4 regions of the Nocardia sp. NPDC050712 genome follow, and region 1 is predicted to be linked to each of the others. Evidence: riboswitches for the same ligand, from Rfam matches in the RefSeq annotation. Region 1 holds a riboswitch; each other region holds the start of a gene.
The links. A riboswitch is a leader RNA that binds a small molecule or an ion and turns the genes downstream of it on or off. The one in region 1 is predicted to bind cobalamin.

Region 1 (4,186 bases):
CCGATGTGTACCGCACGCCCGCCTCGGTGGGCGTACTGGGCGGCTGCGCGAACAATCCGCAGGCGGGTCTGCTGGCCGCCGATGTGCGGCGCTGGGCGGCCGAGCGGTTGCCGGAGTTCATGGTGCCCGCGACGGTCATGGTGCTGGAATCGGTGCCGCTGACCGCCGGCGGCAAGCTCGATCGCAAGGCCCTGCCGGATCCGGAGTTGCTGTCCGCCAAGGAATATCGAGCCCCGCGCACCGGCCGGGAACAGGCCCTGGCGGAGTTGTTCAGCGAGATCCTGGGTGTGCGCCGGGTCGGCATCGACGACGATTTCTTCGCGCTGGGCGGGCACTCGCTGCTGGCGACCCGACTCACCAGCCGGATCCGGGCCGTCCTCGGCGCCGAGGTGCCGGTCCGGGTGATCTTCGACGCGCCCACCGTCGCCGAACTCGCGCCACGGCTCGACGACGAGGTTGCCGCGGGCATGGATTTCGATCCCGTGCTGGTGCTGAAGCGTTCGGGCACACAGCAACCGCTGTGGTGCCTGCACCCGGGCGGTGGGCTCGGCTGGTTCTACCAGCGGCTCGGCCAGGACCTGCCCGATCGGCCGGTCATCGCCGTCCAGTCCCGTGGCCTGAACGGCGGCCGGCTGGCCGACTCCTTCCCGGAGATGATCCAGGACTACGTCGCCCAGATCCTCGAACGCCAGCCCGAGGGGCCGTACTACCTGCTGGGCTGGTCCTACGGCGGGATCGTCGCGCACGCGCTCGCGAGCGAACTCGCCGGGCGGGGCCTGCCGATCGGGCTGCTGGGCATCATGGACAGCAAGCCGCCGGTCACCTCGGGCCCGCAACCCGATCTCTCCGAGGACGACGCGATGGCCGGTATCCAGGACTGGGTGGCCGACCGGTTCGGCGACCAGCTCGAATCCCCCGATGTGCAGGGTCTGGCCGAGCGCGCGACACGCGTGCTCGTCAACAACAGCAAGCTGCTCGACGGTTTCCGCACACCCTATTTCGACGGTGACGCAACCCTCTTCGCCGCCGCGATCGATGTGGAAGGCAATCGGCCCGCCGATGCGAAAGGCGAGCTCGAAGCGGCCTGGCGTCCCTACATCGGCGGGCGCATGGACATCTTCGACGTCGATTGCGCGCACGGCGACTTCGATCGCCCGGAGATGATGGGTCTGGTGGGCCGGATCCTGCGCGGGGTCCTGTGACGCGCTCGAGGTGACAAACGTCCAAGCCACCGGCGGCGGAAGCGGCGAGGATCAGAGCATGCACATCGAGAGGGTTACACCGAAGCTGGTTGTCGAGGGCGCGAAGGCGGCACTCGAGTACTACCGGGAGGTGTTCGGAGCCGAAGTGGGAGAACTGCACGAGGCCGACGGGCGCGTGACGTTCGCGGAGCTGGAATTGCCCGGGGGCGTGCTGTTCCAGGTCAAGGACGCCGACTCGGTCGATAGCGTTGCGACAGTGTTGCTGAGTGTGGTGGTCGACGAGCCGGACCGGCTCGCCGAGCGGATGGCCGCGGGCGGCGGGGAGATCGTGTTCGAGGTCGCCGATCAGCCGTATGGGATCCGGCAGGGCCGGGTGCGAGATCCGTTCGGGCACGAGTGGATCCTCGGTACGCCACTGCACCGCGGCTGACCTACATACTGCTAGGTTTTGTTCAGCAGGGAACACCGGTGCGAATCCGGGGCTGTCCCGCAACTGTGACCGAGGAGCAGACCTTCATCTACGGCCACGACCTTCCTGGGTTGGAAGGCCGAAGGCGAGCGTTGATCCGGGAGCCAGGATACCTGCGCCCTTTCAGGATCGAGCTTCACGAGGATGACAATGCGAGTGCCAACTCGCCGCCGGCTCCGCGCCGCGCGGCTACCCGATGGTGCGCCCGGCACGGGCCGCCATCACCGTTCCCCGGTCGCCGTGGTCGTGGCGGGACTGCTCGCCGTCGCCATGGTCTTCACCGGTTGTGCGTCGAACGAGAACGAGGGCGGCGCAGCGTCTTCGGCGCGGGCGCTGCGCGCGTCCGGTGACGGCGCCCTGACGATCTACAACTCCTACAAGATCGCCGGGCTGGACCCGATCGGCACCGGCACCAACTGGCTGTTCGACTGGGGTGTCGCGGAAAATCTGCTGCAGATCACCGAGACCGGCGAGGTCGCGCCGTGGCTGGCGGAGTCGGTGACCCGCGACGGGGACACCCGCTGGGTGGCCACCCTGCGCAAGGGCGTCACCTTCCAGAACGGCAAGCCGGTCGACGCCGTCGCCGTGGCCGCCGCGCTGACCAGGCAGATCGCCAAATCCGCTGCGGCCCGGGTCTATCTCGACGCGGCGACCACGGTGACGGTGGCCGGTGAGCAGGTCGTCATCACGACGCCGGCGCCGAACGCGATGGTGCCCGCCGCGCTGGCCGCGCGCGACAACTCCTTGCAGATCTACGACGTCGCCGCGATGGACGCCGCGGGCGGCGATTCGGCGAAGATCGTCGGCGCCGGCGCATACTCGGGCCCCTACGCGATCACCGCGTGGACACCGGACAATCTCGTGCTCGCCCCGTACGAAAAGCACTGGGAGGGCCCACCGCCGCTGCGGCGGATCACCGTCCGCGTGGTGCCCGACGAGCAGGCCCGGCTGGCGGGCGTGCGCAGCGGCGAAGCCGATATGGCGTTCTACCCGTCCACCGCGGCCAAGCTGGAGTTGCAGGGCGACAAGGACATGCACGTGCTGTCCTCCGAGTTGGCGCTGCAATCGCTGCTGGTCGAGATGAATCTGAAGGCCGGGATCTTCACCGACACCGCCGTGCGCAAGGCGTTCACCGCGGCGATCGACTACCAGGGCATCGCCGCCGACGTCGGCAACGGTCAGTTCGCCCCGGCCACCGGCCTGTACCCGCCCACCATGTCCTTCGCCGCCGACAGCCAGGTCTACGACCTGAACGAGGCGAAACGGCTGCTCGACGCGGCGGGCTGGGTGCCCGGCAGCGACGGCATCCGCGGCAAGGACGGCCGGAAACTGGTGGTGCGATTCGTGACTCAGGCTCAGGGGCCGGAGACCAACGATGTCGCGATCGCGATGAAAGACCAGGTGGCGCGCGCCGGTTTCGAGCTGCGCATCGACAATGCCGAGGATTCCGCCGCGGTCAAGAAGGACCCGACCGGGTGGGAATCCTCGGTGGCGCTGAGCGGTTCGCTCTCCGGCACCGCCGACCCGATCCAGCCGTATCTGGTGCGCTGGACCACCGGCGGCTCGTCCAACGCCCAGGGTGTGGCGAATCCGGAGATCGACGCGATCGGCGCGCAGCTGCGCGGCGAGTTCGACACCACCCGCCGCGACGCCCTGCTCGAGCGGGCGCAGCAGATCCTGGTGCGGGAGCAGGCCTATGTGGTGGCGGGCACGTTCAAGTACTTCACCGTGGTGACGGGTCCGGAGTGGGCCGACTACCGGGTGTCGAGCGTGCGCCGGCATCTGACCAGCCGGACCGGTGCCTGACGCGGCTCCGGCGATGCGAGTTCTCGTTCCGGTCCGGCGCCGGGTGGTCGAGGCGCTGCTGACGCTGCTGGGCGCGAGCGTGCTGATCTGGGCGCTGATGCCGTTGGCTCCGGGCAACCCGGCGCGAATGATCCTGGTCGCGCAGGGTGTCCCGGAGCCGCCGCCCGAGCAGATCAGCGCGCTCGAACGAACCCTGCATCTGGATCGGCCGGTGCTCGCGCAGTACGCGCACTGGCTGTGGGGTGTGGTGCGCGGCGATTTCGGGCTGTCGTTCGTCTCGGGGCGGCCGGTGGCGGGGGAGTTCGCCGAGCGGCTACCGGCGACGCTGACCCTCGCGTCCGCGTCGCTGGCGCTCGCGCTGGCGTTGTCGGTCGCCCTCGGCGTGCTCGCGGCCCGGTATCCGCGGCGGTGGCCCGATCAAGGCACCCGGTGGCTGGCGCTGGTGTTCGCCTCGGTGCCGGGATTCGTGGTGGCGCTGTTGCTGATTCAGGTGTTCGTGGTCGGGCTGGGTTTCGGCAAGGCCGCGCTGGACGGCACCTGGCGGCAGGTGTGGTTGCCCGCGATCTGCCTGGCGGTGGATCTGTCCGACACCTGGTCGCGACTGTTGCGGGCGAATCTGCTCGGGTTTCTGGAGTCTCCGACCGCGGAGGTGCTGCGGGCCCGGGGTGCGTCACGCTGGCGGGTGCTGTGGCGGCACGGGCTGCCCAAC
Region 2 (4,186 bases), on a different contig from region 1:
ACGCTGTTGGCGGCCCGGCCGAGCAGGATGTCCGCCACCGGCCGGCCCGAGATCAGCGAGGTGCCGAAATCGCCGTGCAGGAACCCGGACATCCAGTCCGCGAAGCGAATCGGCGCGGGCCGGTCCAGGCCGAGCTGGGCGCGCATCGTCGCCAGCTGCTCCGGCGTCGGATCACCGCCGCCGGTGCGGGACAGCAATACCGTGGCCGCGTCCGAATCCAAAGCTTCGAAGAGCGCGAACACCAGCAGCGCGACGGCGGCGAGGATCCCGATCCCGCCGGCGCCGCGCCGGGCGATATATCCGAGCACGGTGTTACCGGGCGGCCAGCCAGGTGGACTGGTAATTGGCCCAGTCGTCGGTGCCGGGCACACCGTTGCGGACCCCGCCCACGTGCTTCTTGGCGGCGTCCGGTCGCTTGGCGAAGCTGTGCAGGATGTAGCCGCCCTCGTTCCAGAGTTCGTCCTGGAGTTGGAAATACAGCTCGCGCCGGCGCTGCGGATCCATGGCCGCGCGCGCCTGGGCGAATTTCTCGTCCCAGCCCGGCCGCCGCCACCCGGTGCCGTTGCTGGGCGCGCCGCTCGTCATGGTCTGGCCGTAGAAGTAGTCGAGACTGTAGTTCCACCAGCCGATATGGCTGAGCGCGGCCTTGCCGCTGACCTGCGAGAAATAGGTGTCCGCGGGCACCGATTCCAGGTTGACGGTGATACCGGCGGCTTTCGCGTGCTCGGCGAACAGGGTCGCGGATTCGAGCATGCCCGGCATGCCGTCCGCGGTCGGCAGGGTCACCGTGAGGTTCTCCCGCCCGGCCGCGCGCAACAGTTCCCGCGCCCGCTGCGGATCGTAGGTGCGCTGCGGCAGCGTGTTGTTGTAGTACGGCGCGCTGTTGCCGTAGACGTCGTTGCCGATCTCGGCGTAGCCGTAGTACACAGCCTCGACCATGGCCTCGCGATTCACGGCCAGGCGCATGGCCTGCCGCACCCGCGGGTCGTCGAACGGCGCGGTGTCCACCCGCATCTGGAACGCGCCCATCAAACCCGCGGGCGGCACCACCACCGTGGTGTCCGGATCGCTCTCCAGCGTGCGCGCCTGCAGGTACGAGATCTCATGCACCACATCGGCTTCGCCGGACAGGAAGGCGTTCACCCGCGCCTCGGTCTCCGCGATCTGGATGATCTCGACCTCGTCGAGGTGCGGCCGACCGTCCCAGTATCGATCGTTGCGCCGCAACAGGGTTCGGTCGCCCGGCGACCAGCTCTGCAACACGAACGGGCCGGTGCCGACCGGCAGGACCGAGCCGTCGATGACGCCGGTGCCGTCCTTGACGATGTAGCAGTACCAGCCCGCCAGCACCGAACCGAAGTCCGCCAGTGGCGTTTTCATCGCCACCACCACGCCGAGATCGCCGTCGGCCCGGGTGCGCGTCATGTCGACCACCGCGAGGTCACCCGAGGACTGCTTGGCCGGATCGAGCATCCGCTCGAAACTCCAGAGCACATCGCGCGCGGTCAGCGGGCTGCCGTCGCTGAACCGCACGCCCGGGCGCAGCGTGATCCGCCACTCGCTGCCATCGGCGTTGGGCTGCAACGATTCCGCCAGGCGATAGCGCAGCGTCAGGTCGTTGTTGTAGGCAACCAGCTTGTCCCACACGTTCTTCGACACCGCGCCGCCCGCCGAACTGCCGGCCCGATGCGGATCGAGCACGTCCGCACTCGCCGACCGGCCGGCGATCGCCGACCGCAACCGGCCGCCGTCGCGCGGCGGCCCCTCGGCGCCCGCCGGGCCGCTCTCGGTGCCACAGCCCGTGAGCACCGCCGTGCCGCCCAGTGCGGCGACGCCGAGCGCGCCCGCGCTGGTGAGCAGGAACTTTCGACGCCCGAAACCGGGTCGTCCCATCATGTAGTTGTTCATAGCCATCCTCGTGGGGTGATCCCGGTACCGCGGGCGCAGGTATCCTGGCTCCCGGATCAACGCTCCCCACCGGCCTTCCAACCTGGGCAGGTCGTGGCCGTAGACGGTGGATCGCTCCTCGGTGACAGTTGCGGGACAGCCCCGGATTCACACCGGTGTTCCCTACGCCGGTTGGAAACCCTACCGGCTGGCGGGCATCCGAGATCCTCGCCATAGTGGAGACATGGCAACCGCAACCTGGAACGGCGTCGTCATCGCGCAGAGCGACAAGACCGAGATCGTGGAAGGCAACCACTACTTCCCGGCCGAATCCGTGCACGCCGCGTACCTGAAGAGCTCCGAGACGCAGACGGTCTGTCCGTGGAAGGGCACCGCCGGCTACTACACGCTGGAGGTGGACGGCGAAACGAACGAGGACGCCGCCTGGTACTACCCCACGCCCAAGGAAGCCGCCGCGCAGATCAAGGATCACGTGGCGTTCTGGCGCGGGGTCGTCGTGACCGACGAGTGAGCCCGGTGCCCGGCCAGTGACTGTGTTGTTCGGGCAAAAGCCCAGCTCATAGCCCTAGGGTGGGCACTATGCGGGCGATTGCGTTCGACGAGTTCGGCGGGCCGGAAGTACTGCGGCCCGTCGAGATCCCGGTGCCCGAGCCCACCGGCGACCAGGTCCGGGTCGCGGTGCGCGCGGCCGCGGTGAACGCCTCGGACTGGAAGACGCGCTCCGGCATCCTGACCTTCGGGGACAACCGGTTTCCGCAGTACCCGGGCTGGGAGGTGGCCGGCACGGTCGACGCGCTCGGCCCCGACGCCCGCGGCTTCGCGGTCGGCGACGAGGTGTTCGGCTGGACGCAGGCCGGTGGCTACGCCGAGTACGCCCTGAGCAGTGCGCTGGCGCGTAAACCGGCGGGGCTGGACTGGGCCGACGCCGTCGCACTGCCGATCGCGGTGAACACCGCCGCGAAGGTGCTGGCCATGCTGCGGGTGCGGGCCGGGGAGACACTGCTGGTCAACGGGGCCTCGGGCGTGGTCGGCTCGATGGCGGTGCAGCTCGCGGTCGCCGCGGGCGTCACCGTGATCGGCACGGCCTGCGAACGCAATCAGGACCTCGTCCGCGCGCTCGGCGCGATACCGACAACCTATGGGGACGGCCTCGCCGATCGGGTCTGGGCCCTGGCCCCGCACGGTGTCGACGCGGTGTTCGACACCGCACAGCACGGCGGCCTGCCCGCGGCGATCGCCCTGCGCGGCGACACCGGCCGGATCATCGCCATCGCCGATTTCGCCGCCGCGCAACTCGGGGTGGTCGCCGCCGCCCTGCACGGCGTCGACGCGGTGTACGACGCCTTCCGCTGTGCCGAATCGGTAGTCGGCTACTCCGGCACCTGGCTGGGCGAGTCCGCCGCCGACTGTCCGCCCGGGCGGCCGCTGGTGGACCTGGCCGGAAAGGTTGCCGAGGATATCCGCAGCGGCAAGTTCCGCTTGGCGGGCCCGGCCCGCACCTTCCGCCTGGAGCACGCGGCGCTGGCGCATCAGGAGATGGAGCATGGTCACGGGACGGGGAAGGTCGTGCTTCTCATCAATCGGCCTTGAGTTTGCTAGTCGATAACTAGCATCGGTGCGATGACCGATAAACAGATGCTGACGAAGAAGGTCGTGGCCCTTGCCGCGGCCACCGCGACGCTCGGCCTGCTCGGTGCATGCAGCAGTGACGACACTGACGACAACAGTTCGAGCACGTCGACCGTCACCACATCGACGAGCACGTCCGCCGCGATGTCCACCGCGTCTTCGGCCCCGATGCCCTCGTCGGTCCAGCCGGGTACGCCCGCCGCGACCCTGGCCGCCACGGCCTGGGAGACGACCTCGGCGACCAACGCCTCAGGCACCGAGGTCCCGCTGACCGACGACAACGTCAAGAACTACGTCGGCTACGCCTACTTCAAGCCGGACGGCACCTTCACCATGGTCAACCTCGACGACTCCCCCAAGATGCGCGGTGACTGGACCGTCTCGCCGGACGGCAAGACCCGCACCATCGTCGTGAAGAACGAAGCCGGACAGGAACAGTCCCGGCGCACGGTCGACATCGTCGCGCTCGACGACAAGGAATTCACCTACCGCGTGTATCCCGATGCCGCCGACAAGGCCGTCTACTACGACATCATCCACACACCCACGACCCACCCGGAGCCGCGGTAGCGCGACGCTAGGCCGGGTCCGCCAGTGCGGGCCCGGCTGCCAGCGGCGGCCGCCCGCCCGCGAGGACGCGCGCCAGCGT
Region 3 (4,186 bases), on a different contig from region 1:
GGGTTGCCCGGTATCGGCGCGTATACCGCCCGGGCGGTGGCCTGCTTCGCCTACGGCCAGCGAGTGCCGGTGGTGGACACCAATGTTCGCCGGGTGGTCGCCCGGGCGGTGCACGGGCGGGCCGAGGCCGGGAATCCGGCCACCCGCGACCTGCCCGAGACCGAGGCGCTGCTGCCGGTGGAGGTCGCCGCGGCCGCGAAATTCTCGGCCGCGCTGATGGAGCTCGGTGCGACAGTGTGCACAGCGCGCAATCCGCAGTGCGCGGTGTGCCCGCTGCCGCGCTGCGCCTGGATCGAGGCCGGGCGGCCCGCTTCCGAAACAGTGCGCCGAGTGCAGAAATACGAGGGCACCGACCGCCAGGCCCGGGGCCGGCTGCTGGACGTGCTGCGCGCCGCGACCGGGCCGGTGGAGCGGGTGCGCCTGGATCTCGCGTGGACGCGGGATCCCGGGCAGCGCGCGCGGGCGCTGGATTCGCTGCTCGTCGACGGGCTGATCGAGCAGACCGAGGACGGATTGTTCGCGCTGGCCGGCGAGGGCAGCCCGGTCGCCTGAGTCAGCTCAGGCGCCGCAGGAACGCCTCTACCTCGGCGCGGTAGAGCTCGGGTTGGTCGTCGTGCACGAGATGCCCGGCATCGGGGATCAGCGCGTAGGTGGCGTTCGGGTTGCCGGCCGCCATTTCGCGCATCTGCCCCGGCGGGGTGATGGTGAATTCGCCCTCGATGAGCAGCGTCGGTGCGCGCACCGCCTGCCATTCGGTCCAGAAGTCGCGGGTGCCCCACTCCTCGGAGATGTCGCGGAAGGTGGCGACCGAGCCGTGCAGGCGGTAGCCGTCGGGACCGTGCTCGAAGGAGTTCAGGAAGTAGCGCCCGGCGACCGGGCCGAAGTAGTCCAGGACCGCGTCGGCGTCCGGGAACGGCTGCGGCCAGGCCTCGATCATGGCGGCCCAGCCCGCGGCGGTGCGGCCCTTGAAGTCCGGCGCGATGTCCTCGACCACCAGCCCGCGGACCCGCTCGGGATGCTGGGCGGCGAACACCCAGCCGTGCAGCGCGCCCATCGAGTGCCCGATCACCACCATCGGCTCGGCGACGCTCGCGGTGGCGGCGGTGAGGTCGGTGACGAAGGCCTCGGTCGTCAGCTCGGCCGGTGCCGGCCGGCCGTGACCGGCCGCGTCGAAGGTGTAGACGTGCCCGTATCCGCGCAGCCAGTCCAGGTGATCGCCCCAGGTGCGCGCACTGCCCATCAAGCCATGTAGCAGCAGGATCGGCGTGCCTGCCCCGCCCTCGTCGTACAACACCGCCCAGATTCTGCCGCATAGACTCGGGTCATGGCTGTAGTGAAGATCAACGCGATCGAGGTTCCGGAGGGCGCGGGCCCCGAGTTGGAGAAGCGGTTCGCCCAGCGTGCGCACGCGGTGGAGGGCTCGCCCGGTTTCCTGGGCTTCCAGCTGCTGCGCCCGACCGCCGGGGACAACCGGTATTTCGTGGTCACCCAGTGGGATTCGGAGGAGTCGTTCGCCGCGTGGCGCGACGGCCCGGCCCGCACCGCGCATGCCGGCAGCGGCGACAAGAAGCCGGTGTCGACCGGCGCCTCGCTGCTGGAGTTCGAGGTCGTGCTCGAGGTCTCCCCCGCCGCCGCCTCCTGAGCTGCCACGAAATGCCCGGCGAGCTGCGGCGCGCCGGGCATTCCCATATCTCGGATACGCGTGTTGACGGCAGCTGCCTGCTCCTGTCACAGTTCGAAGGACAGACGCGAGGGTGATGCGGTAATCCGGTGTGAAGCCGGAGCGGTCGCGCCACTGTGATCCATGCACCGGGTGCTCCCAGGTGCCGGGAAGCCAGACACCGGCACCCATCGCACGGACCACTCGACGGGGACGCGTATCCCTAGGAGGAATTCATGGCCATCGCGCATACCCCCACCCGGGCAACCGATTCGCTGGCAACCGTGCTGGTCACGGTAGGTGTCGTTCTTCTCGCACTGCTCACGCTGTACCTGGTCGGTTTCGATCAGGGCGCCATCTCGCGCAGCGGGATGTTCATGCATGAGCTGATGCACGACGGACGCCACCTGCTGGGGCTCCCGTGCCATTGATCGGAAGTCTCAAGACCCTGCTGATCCGTGGTCTGCTGGCCGGCTTGATCGCCGGCCTGCTGGCCGCGTCGGTGGGCTACTTCGTCGGCGAACCCAAGATCGACGCCGCCATCGCCATCGAGGAAGCCGCCGCGGCGGCCGAGTCGCCGGGCGCCGAGGCCGGTCATTCGCACGGCGACGAGGAAGAACCCCTGGTCAGCCGGGACGGGCAGAAGGGCGGCCAATTCCTGGCGCTCGGCCTGGCCGGGCTCGCGCTCGGCGCCATCTTCGCTTCGGTCGCCCATGTCGCACGGCGGCACAGCACGCTGACCGGACCGCGGCTGGCCTTGGCCCTCGCGGCCGGTGGCTGGCTCGCGATCGTCGCGGTGCCCTTCTTCAAATATCCGGCGAACCCGCCCGCGGTGGGCGACCCGGAGACGATCAACGACCGCACGCTGCTCTGGGTCGCCGCGGTGCTGCTCGGCCTGGCCGCTGTCGGCGCCGGGACCTACGTCTACAAACTGCTCGCGGCGCAGCTCGGCACCGTCCGGCTGATCGCCGGGGTGGCGGTCTTCGTGCTGCTGCTCACGCTCGGGTACGTCTTCCTGCCGGGTGTGGACGAGGTGAAGGCGGACTTCCCGCCGAGTCTGCTGTGGCAGTTCCGGGTGGCCTCGCTGGCCCAGACCGCGACCCTGTGGGCCGCGCTCGGGCTCGGCTTCGCGGCGCTGACCGAATTCGCCGCTCGCAATAGCACCGAGGTACGAGAACCGGTCGCTACCGCGGGGTGATCCGGAACCAGAACGTCGAGGGCAGTGTCGGTCTCATGACCGGCACTGCCTTTTCCGTATGGCCCCACAGTCTTTCGCTCGCACCGATCCGGGAGCCCGCACGGGCGCCGCGCTCGGTCACGCTGGCCTTCGGCGCACTGGTCGCCGCCCTGCTCGCCGGCGTGGCCGAGGCGCTCGCGCAGGCGGCGTTGATCGTGGAACGGTCCGGCGCCGATCTCGGCGGCCTGGCGACCGGTCTGGCCATGCGCGCGGTGATCTACCTCGTCGTGCTGGCCGTGGCCATCCGGATGACGCACGGCGACCGCTGGGCTCGCCTGGTCCTGACCTTCGGTCTCGGCCTGCTGGGTCTGGCCTCGCTCCTCGTGGAGCCGATCCGAGCCGTGTTGTCCGCCAACGACTTCGGTGACCTCTTCGACAACGTCACGGCCAGCGGCGTCGGCATCGCGATACTCCGGGCCGGCCACGTGCTTGCGGTGCTGATCGCGATCCCGGCGATGTACCACCGCACCGCCCGCCCCTACTTCCGCGCCTGACGCATGGCTCCCCGCGTACCCGTGGTACGCGAAGAACCAAGCGGCAGTGCGAATTACACGAGCGCGGCGTCGAGGGTGACGGTGTCGACGCCGGCCAGGGCCTTGCTCACCGGGCAGCCCGCCTTGGCGGCCGCCGCCGCGGCGGCGAACCCGTCGGCGTCCAGGCCCGATACCCGGCCGCGCACCGTCAGCTTGATCTCGCTGATCCGGAAACCGCCCGCCGAGTCCGGCCCCAGGGTGACATCGGCGCTCACGTCCAAGCTCTCCGGGGTCCCGCCCGCATTCGCGATCTGCGCCGAGAGCGCCATCGCGAAGCAGGACGAATGCGCGGCGGCGATGAGCTCCTCCGGGCTGGTCGTGCCGTCGGCGTTCTCGGCCGAACGCTTCGGGAACGACACGTCGAACTTGCCGGCGCCGGAGCTGGCCAGGTCGACCTGCCCGGAGCCGTCCTGCAGCCCGCCGGTCCAGGCGGTGCGTGCGGTACGTGTTGGCATCACGGTCCTTTCAAGGGGTTTCGATTCGTCGCCACGAACCTACTCGCCGCGATCGGTCCGCGAGGCGGTTACCGGCTTGTGGTCAGCGCGCTCACGGCGCGGTGCGGCGATCGAGTTGTTCGAGCACCCGCGGCCACGCGGCGCGATGCCGGTCGCGCGCCGCTTCGGTCGCAAAACCACTGTGCCGCAGCCGAAGTCGGATACCGCGCGGTTGGTGCACGAACTCGATGGTGACGACGGTTTCGGCGCCCTCGGTGCCGGCGGCGCCGGTCACCCAGCTGAACTCCACCAGCCGCTCCGG
Region 4 (4,186 bases), 1.7 Mb from region 1:
GCGTGGGCATCGCGCTCGCGGCAGCGCCCGCTGCTGCCCAGCCGCCCCCGCCGCAGGCCGTCTCGATCGTCGACCGGCAGTGGCTGACCGAGCGCACCCTTGGCCTCACCGTGGCGACGGACGCGTTCGCCGACCCGGTGCCCGTGGAGGTGACCTTCCCGGCCGGATATCGCGCGGACGGCGCGCAACGCTGGCCGGTGACCTACTACCTCGCCGGTACCGGCCACGACCAGACCACCTTTCGCGCCACCTACGACGGCGAGGCGAACACCGCCTCGTACCCGTCGATCGTCGTCGCGCCGCGCGGCGACGCGGGATTCTGGTCCGACTGGCTCGACAACGACGCGGACCGTTCGCCGAAATACGAGTCGTTCGTGATCGAGCAGCTCATTCCCCTGGTCGACGCGAACTTTCGCACCGTCCCGGACCGCGCGCATCGCGCGATCATGGGCGAATCCATGGGCGGTTTCGGGACGATGCTGCTCAGCGCCCGGCATCCGGATCGGTTCGTCGCGGCGGCGAGCCTGTCCGGCGTACCCGACACCAATCTGCCGATCACCTGGAATGTGCTGTCCCAAGCGCCGCTCATTCAGGGCGGGCGGCCCGACGCGATCTACGGACCGCGCGCGACCGAGGAGATCCGCTGGCGTGGACACAATCCGGCCGATCTGGCCGGAAATCTCCGCGGCGTCGATCTCCAGCTCTACACCGGCAACGGCGTCTACGATCCGGCCCACGGCGAGACGCCGGTCGAAGCGTCGATCGGCTGTGCGCTGGAGCGCGAGCTCGTCCATCCCCCCAGCTCGAGCATGCACGCGGTGCTGAGCGCGCACGGCATCGCGCATCACTGGGTGGATATGCCGTGGGGCTGCCACGGTGTCGCGCTGTTCGAAGCGCAGATACGCCAGGCGACCCGGCGCTTCGAGCAGGTCTTCGCCGACCCGCCCGCGGTGCCCGAGCGCTTCGACTTCCGTTCGATCGAGCCGGCTTTCGAGGTCTGGGGCTGGTCCGTGCGGGCCGATCCGCGGCGCGCGGTCGAATTCCTCGACCTCGCCGCGGCCGATTCCGGTGGGCTCACGATCACCGGCTCCGGCCGGACCACGATCACGACGCCGCCGCTCCCGCGCGGATCCGGCGCACCGACGGTGACGGTCGATGGCACGCCGGCGGACGTGTCCGCGGATTCGGACGGCCGGCTCACCTTCGTCGTCGAGCTTGGCCCGCCCGCCTGGCAGCAGCAATTCGGTCCCGGCGCGGCCGGCGCGACGCGAACGGCGACCGTGCGGATCGGCTGAGACCGGCGCGCGGTGCAGCCGAATCCGGGCATCCGGTATATTCCTCCGTCGCAGCTGGTTCGCCGTGGTGGTGTCGAAGGAGCCCCTGACCCATTCGTCGGCGTCGAAGCCCGAAAGCGTGTTCGCACGCGATCGGGTTAGAGGGAACCCGGTGAGAATCCGGGGCTGTCCCGCAGCGGTGAGCGTGAACGACAGCCGTCAACAACGCACTGGGCACAGCCTGGGAAGCGACGGTCAGTAGGCATCCCGGGATTCGAATCCGGGCCGACCCGAGTATCGGGCCGACGCACGCGAGTCCGAAGACCTGCCCGTTGTGCCGGATACGCCGTATCCGGCGGTTGTCGCCTCGTGGATTGGGCGTTGCGCCGAGTAGACCCGGGCACGGGTAGTGCGTGTGGGCTCCTCGTGCGTGCGCTCGTGATGGGCGGCGGCCATCAGCTGCTGACCATGGAGTTCATCAATGCCGAACCCGCAGAACATCTTCACCGCCACGGTCCTCGGACTGCCGCGCATCGGCCCGCACCGGGAACTCAAGCGCGCCGTCGAGGCGTACTGGGCCGGACGCCTGGACGCCGCCGCGCTGCACGAGGTCGCCGCCGGCCTGCGCACCGTCGCGCTCACCGCCGCCCGGGACGCGGGCCTGGATTCGGTTCCGGTCGGGACCTTCTCCTACTACGACCACGTGCTCGACACCGCGGCACTGCTGGGCGCGCTGCCCGAGCGGGTCGCCGGGATCGACGACGAGCTGGACCGGTACTTCGCCGCCGCGCGCGGCACCGCCGACGTCGCGCCGCTCGAGATGACCAAGTGGTTCGACACCAACTACCACTACCTGGTGCCCGAGCTCGCCGCCACGACGGCCTTCGCGCTGCATCCGGAAAAGCTGCTCGCCGAGCTGGAAGAGGCGCGGCAGCTGGGGATTCCGGCCCGGCCGGTGCTGGTCGGCCCGGTCACCTTCCTGAAGCTGGCCAAGTCGGTCGACGGCAGCGATCTGCTGGACCGCCTGCCCGATCTGCTGCCGCTCTACGAGCAACTGCTCGGGCAGCTGGCCGCGGCCGGCGCGGAATGGGTGCAGCTCGACGAGCCCGCGCTCGTCACCGATCTGAGCGACACCGAGCAGGCCACGGTCTACACCGCCTATCGGCGGCTGGCCGCGGCCATGTCCCGGCCCGCGTTGCTGGTCGCCACCTACTTCGGCCGCCTCGGTGCGGTGCTGCCGGCGCTGGCGGAGACCGGGGTCGACGGCATCGCGATCGACCTCGCCGCGGGTGGCGCCGCCGACGTGGCGGCCGCGGCGGCGCTGAGCGACACCCTGATCGTGGCCGGCGTCGTGGACGGCCACAACGTGTGGCGCGTCGATCCCGACCTGGCCCTGCCGGTGCTGCGTGACCTGCGCGCCGGTGGCGCGACGGTCGCGGTGTCGAGTTCCTGCTCGCTGTTGCACGTGCCCTACGGCCTGGACACCGAACCGGATCTGGAGCCGCGCCTGCGCAGCTGGCTGGCCTTCGGCGCGGAGAAGATCGCCGAGGTCCGGGTGCTGGCCACCGCGCTGCACGACGGCGAGGACGCGGTCGCCGAGGCACTCGAGATCGCGCGCACAGCCGTCGCCGACCGCAAGGCCGATCCGCGCCTGCGGGTCGAGTCGGTGCGCGCCCGCCTGGCCGAGCTGGACGCCGACGCGATCAGCCGGACCCCGGCCGACGAGCGCCGGGTGCTGCAGCAGCGACGGCTGAATCTGCCGCTGCTCCCGACCACCACCATCGGTTCGTTCCCGCAGACCAGCCGGATCCGGGTGGCCCGCGCCGAACTGCGCAAGGGACAGATCGACCAGGCCGAGTACGACAACCGGATGCGCGCCGAGATCGCCGAAGTCATTGCGCTCCAGGAAGAAATCGGTCTGGACGTGCTGGTGCACGGCGAGCCGGAACGTAACGACATGGTGCAGTACTTCGCCGAGCAGCTCGACGGTTTCGCCGCGACCGCCAACGCCTGGGTGCAGTCCTACGGCACCCGTTGCGTGCGCCCGCCGATCCTGTTCGGTGACGTGGTGCGCCCGTCGGCGATGACGGTCGAATGGAGCACCTACGCCCAGTCGCTGACTGCCAAGCCGGTCAAGGGCATGCTGACCGGCCCGGTGACCATCCTGGCGTGGTCCTTCGTGCGCGACGATCAGCCGCGCGCCGACTCCGCGCGCCAGATCGCGCTGGCGATCCGGGACGAGACGGTGGATCTGGAGGCGGCCGGGATCGGCGTCATCCAGGTCGACGAGCCCGCGCTGCGCGAGCTGCTGCCGCTGCGCAAGGCCGATCAGGCGGCGTACCTGGCGTGGGCGGTGGACGCGTTCCGGCTCTCGACCTCCGGCGTGGCCGACGGCACGCAGGTGCACACCCACCTGTGCTACTCGGAGTTCGGTGAGATCATCGGCGCCATCGCGGAATTGGATGCCGACGTCACCTCGATCGAGGCCGCGCGTTCGCACATGGAGGTGCTCGACGACCTCAACGCCGCCGGTTTCGACCTCGGTGTCGGCCCGGGTGTCTACGACATCCACTCGCCGCGTGTGCCGGGCGCCGAGGAGATCGAGCGGTCGCTGGCCGCGGCGCTGAAAGCCGTTCCGGCCGAGCGGCTCTGGGTGAATCCGGACTGCGGCCTGAAGACCCGCCACACCGAAGAGGTGGTGGCGTCGCTGCGCAACCTCGTCGCGGCGGCACAGGCCCTGCGCTGAGCGTTCCGCCGGGTGTTTCCTCGGGAAACACCCGGCGGTCCAGCGGTTTCCACGTCATTTCCACCCCCTGGGAAGTAATCATGAATGCCGAACTCGAACGGGTACGTTCGACCTCGGGCCGCCCGGCCCGGATCTCACCGGCCGCCGCACCGTCGGTCGTGCGCAA

Region 2: it holds a riboswitch for cobalamin, as region 1 does, so the genes downstream of both, AB0H76_RS03340 (ABC transporter substrate-binding protein) here and AB0H76_RS19530 (ABC transporter substrate-binding protein) in region 1, are expected to answer to the same signal.
Region 3: it holds a riboswitch for cobalamin, as region 1 does, so the genes downstream of both, AB0H76_RS26645 (CbtB-domain containing protein) here and AB0H76_RS19530 (ABC transporter substrate-binding protein) in region 1, are expected to answer to the same signal.
Region 4: it holds a riboswitch for cobalamin, as region 1 does, so the genes downstream of both, metE (5-methyltetrahydropteroyltriglutamate--homocysteine S-methyltransferase) here and AB0H76_RS19530 (ABC transporter substrate-binding protein) in region 1, are expected to answer to the same signal.

Annotation. Positions count from the first base shown of each region.
Region 1 is NZ_JBFAHT010000002.1:1,836,044-1,840,229, reverse strand. Features, by position in the region: gene AB0H76_RS19540 (non-ribosomal peptide synthase/polyketide synthase) at 1-1,202, shown strand, start outside; gene AB0H76_RS19535 (VOC family protein) at 1,261-1,632, shown strand; cobalamin riboswitch at 1,615-1,807, shown strand; gene AB0H76_RS19530 (ABC transporter substrate-binding protein) at 1,822-3,477, shown strand; gene AB0H76_RS19525 (ABC transporter permease) at 3,491-4,186, shown strand, end outside.
Region 2 is NZ_JBFAHT010000001.1:709,573-713,758, reverse strand. Features, by position in the region: gene AB0H76_RS03345 (ABC transporter permease) at 1-308, opposite strand, end outside; gene AB0H76_RS03340 (ABC transporter substrate-binding protein) at 313-1,908, opposite strand; cobalamin riboswitch at 1,925-2,123, opposite strand; gene AB0H76_RS03335 (DUF427 domain-containing protein) at 2,132-2,419, shown strand; gene AB0H76_RS03330 (NADP-dependent oxidoreductase) at 2,488-3,498, shown strand; gene AB0H76_RS03325 (DUF4822 domain-containing protein) at 3,529-4,107, shown strand; gene AB0H76_RS03320 (TetR/AcrR family transcriptional regulator) at 4,115-4,186, opposite strand, start outside.
Region 3 is NZ_JBFAHT010000003.1:1,343,288-1,347,473, reverse strand. Features, by position in the region: gene AB0H76_RS26660 (A/G-specific adenine glycosylase) at 1-552, shown strand, start outside; gene AB0H76_RS26655 (alpha/beta hydrolase) at 554-1,294, opposite strand; gene AB0H76_RS26650 (antibiotic biosynthesis monooxygenase) at 1,325-1,642, shown strand; cobalamin riboswitch at 1,703-1,865, shown strand; gene AB0H76_RS26645 (CbtB-domain containing protein) at 1,897-2,091, shown strand; gene AB0H76_RS26640 (CbtA family protein) at 2,082-2,858, shown strand; gene AB0H76_RS26635 (hypothetical protein) at 2,894-3,391, shown strand; gene AB0H76_RS26630 (OsmC family peroxiredoxin) at 3,445-3,885, opposite strand; gene AB0H76_RS26625 (SRPBCC domain-containing protein) at 3,977-4,186, opposite strand, start outside.
Region 4 is NZ_JBFAHT010000002.1:146,641-150,826, forward strand. Features, by position in the region: gene AB0H76_RS11065 (alpha/beta hydrolase-fold protein) at 1-1,295, shown strand, start outside; cobalamin riboswitch at 1,397-1,622, shown strand; gene metE (5-methyltetrahydropteroyltriglutamate--homocysteine S-methyltransferase) at 1,756-4,020, shown strand; gene AB0H76_RS11075 (methylenetetrahydrofolate reductase) at 4,101-4,186, shown strand, end outside.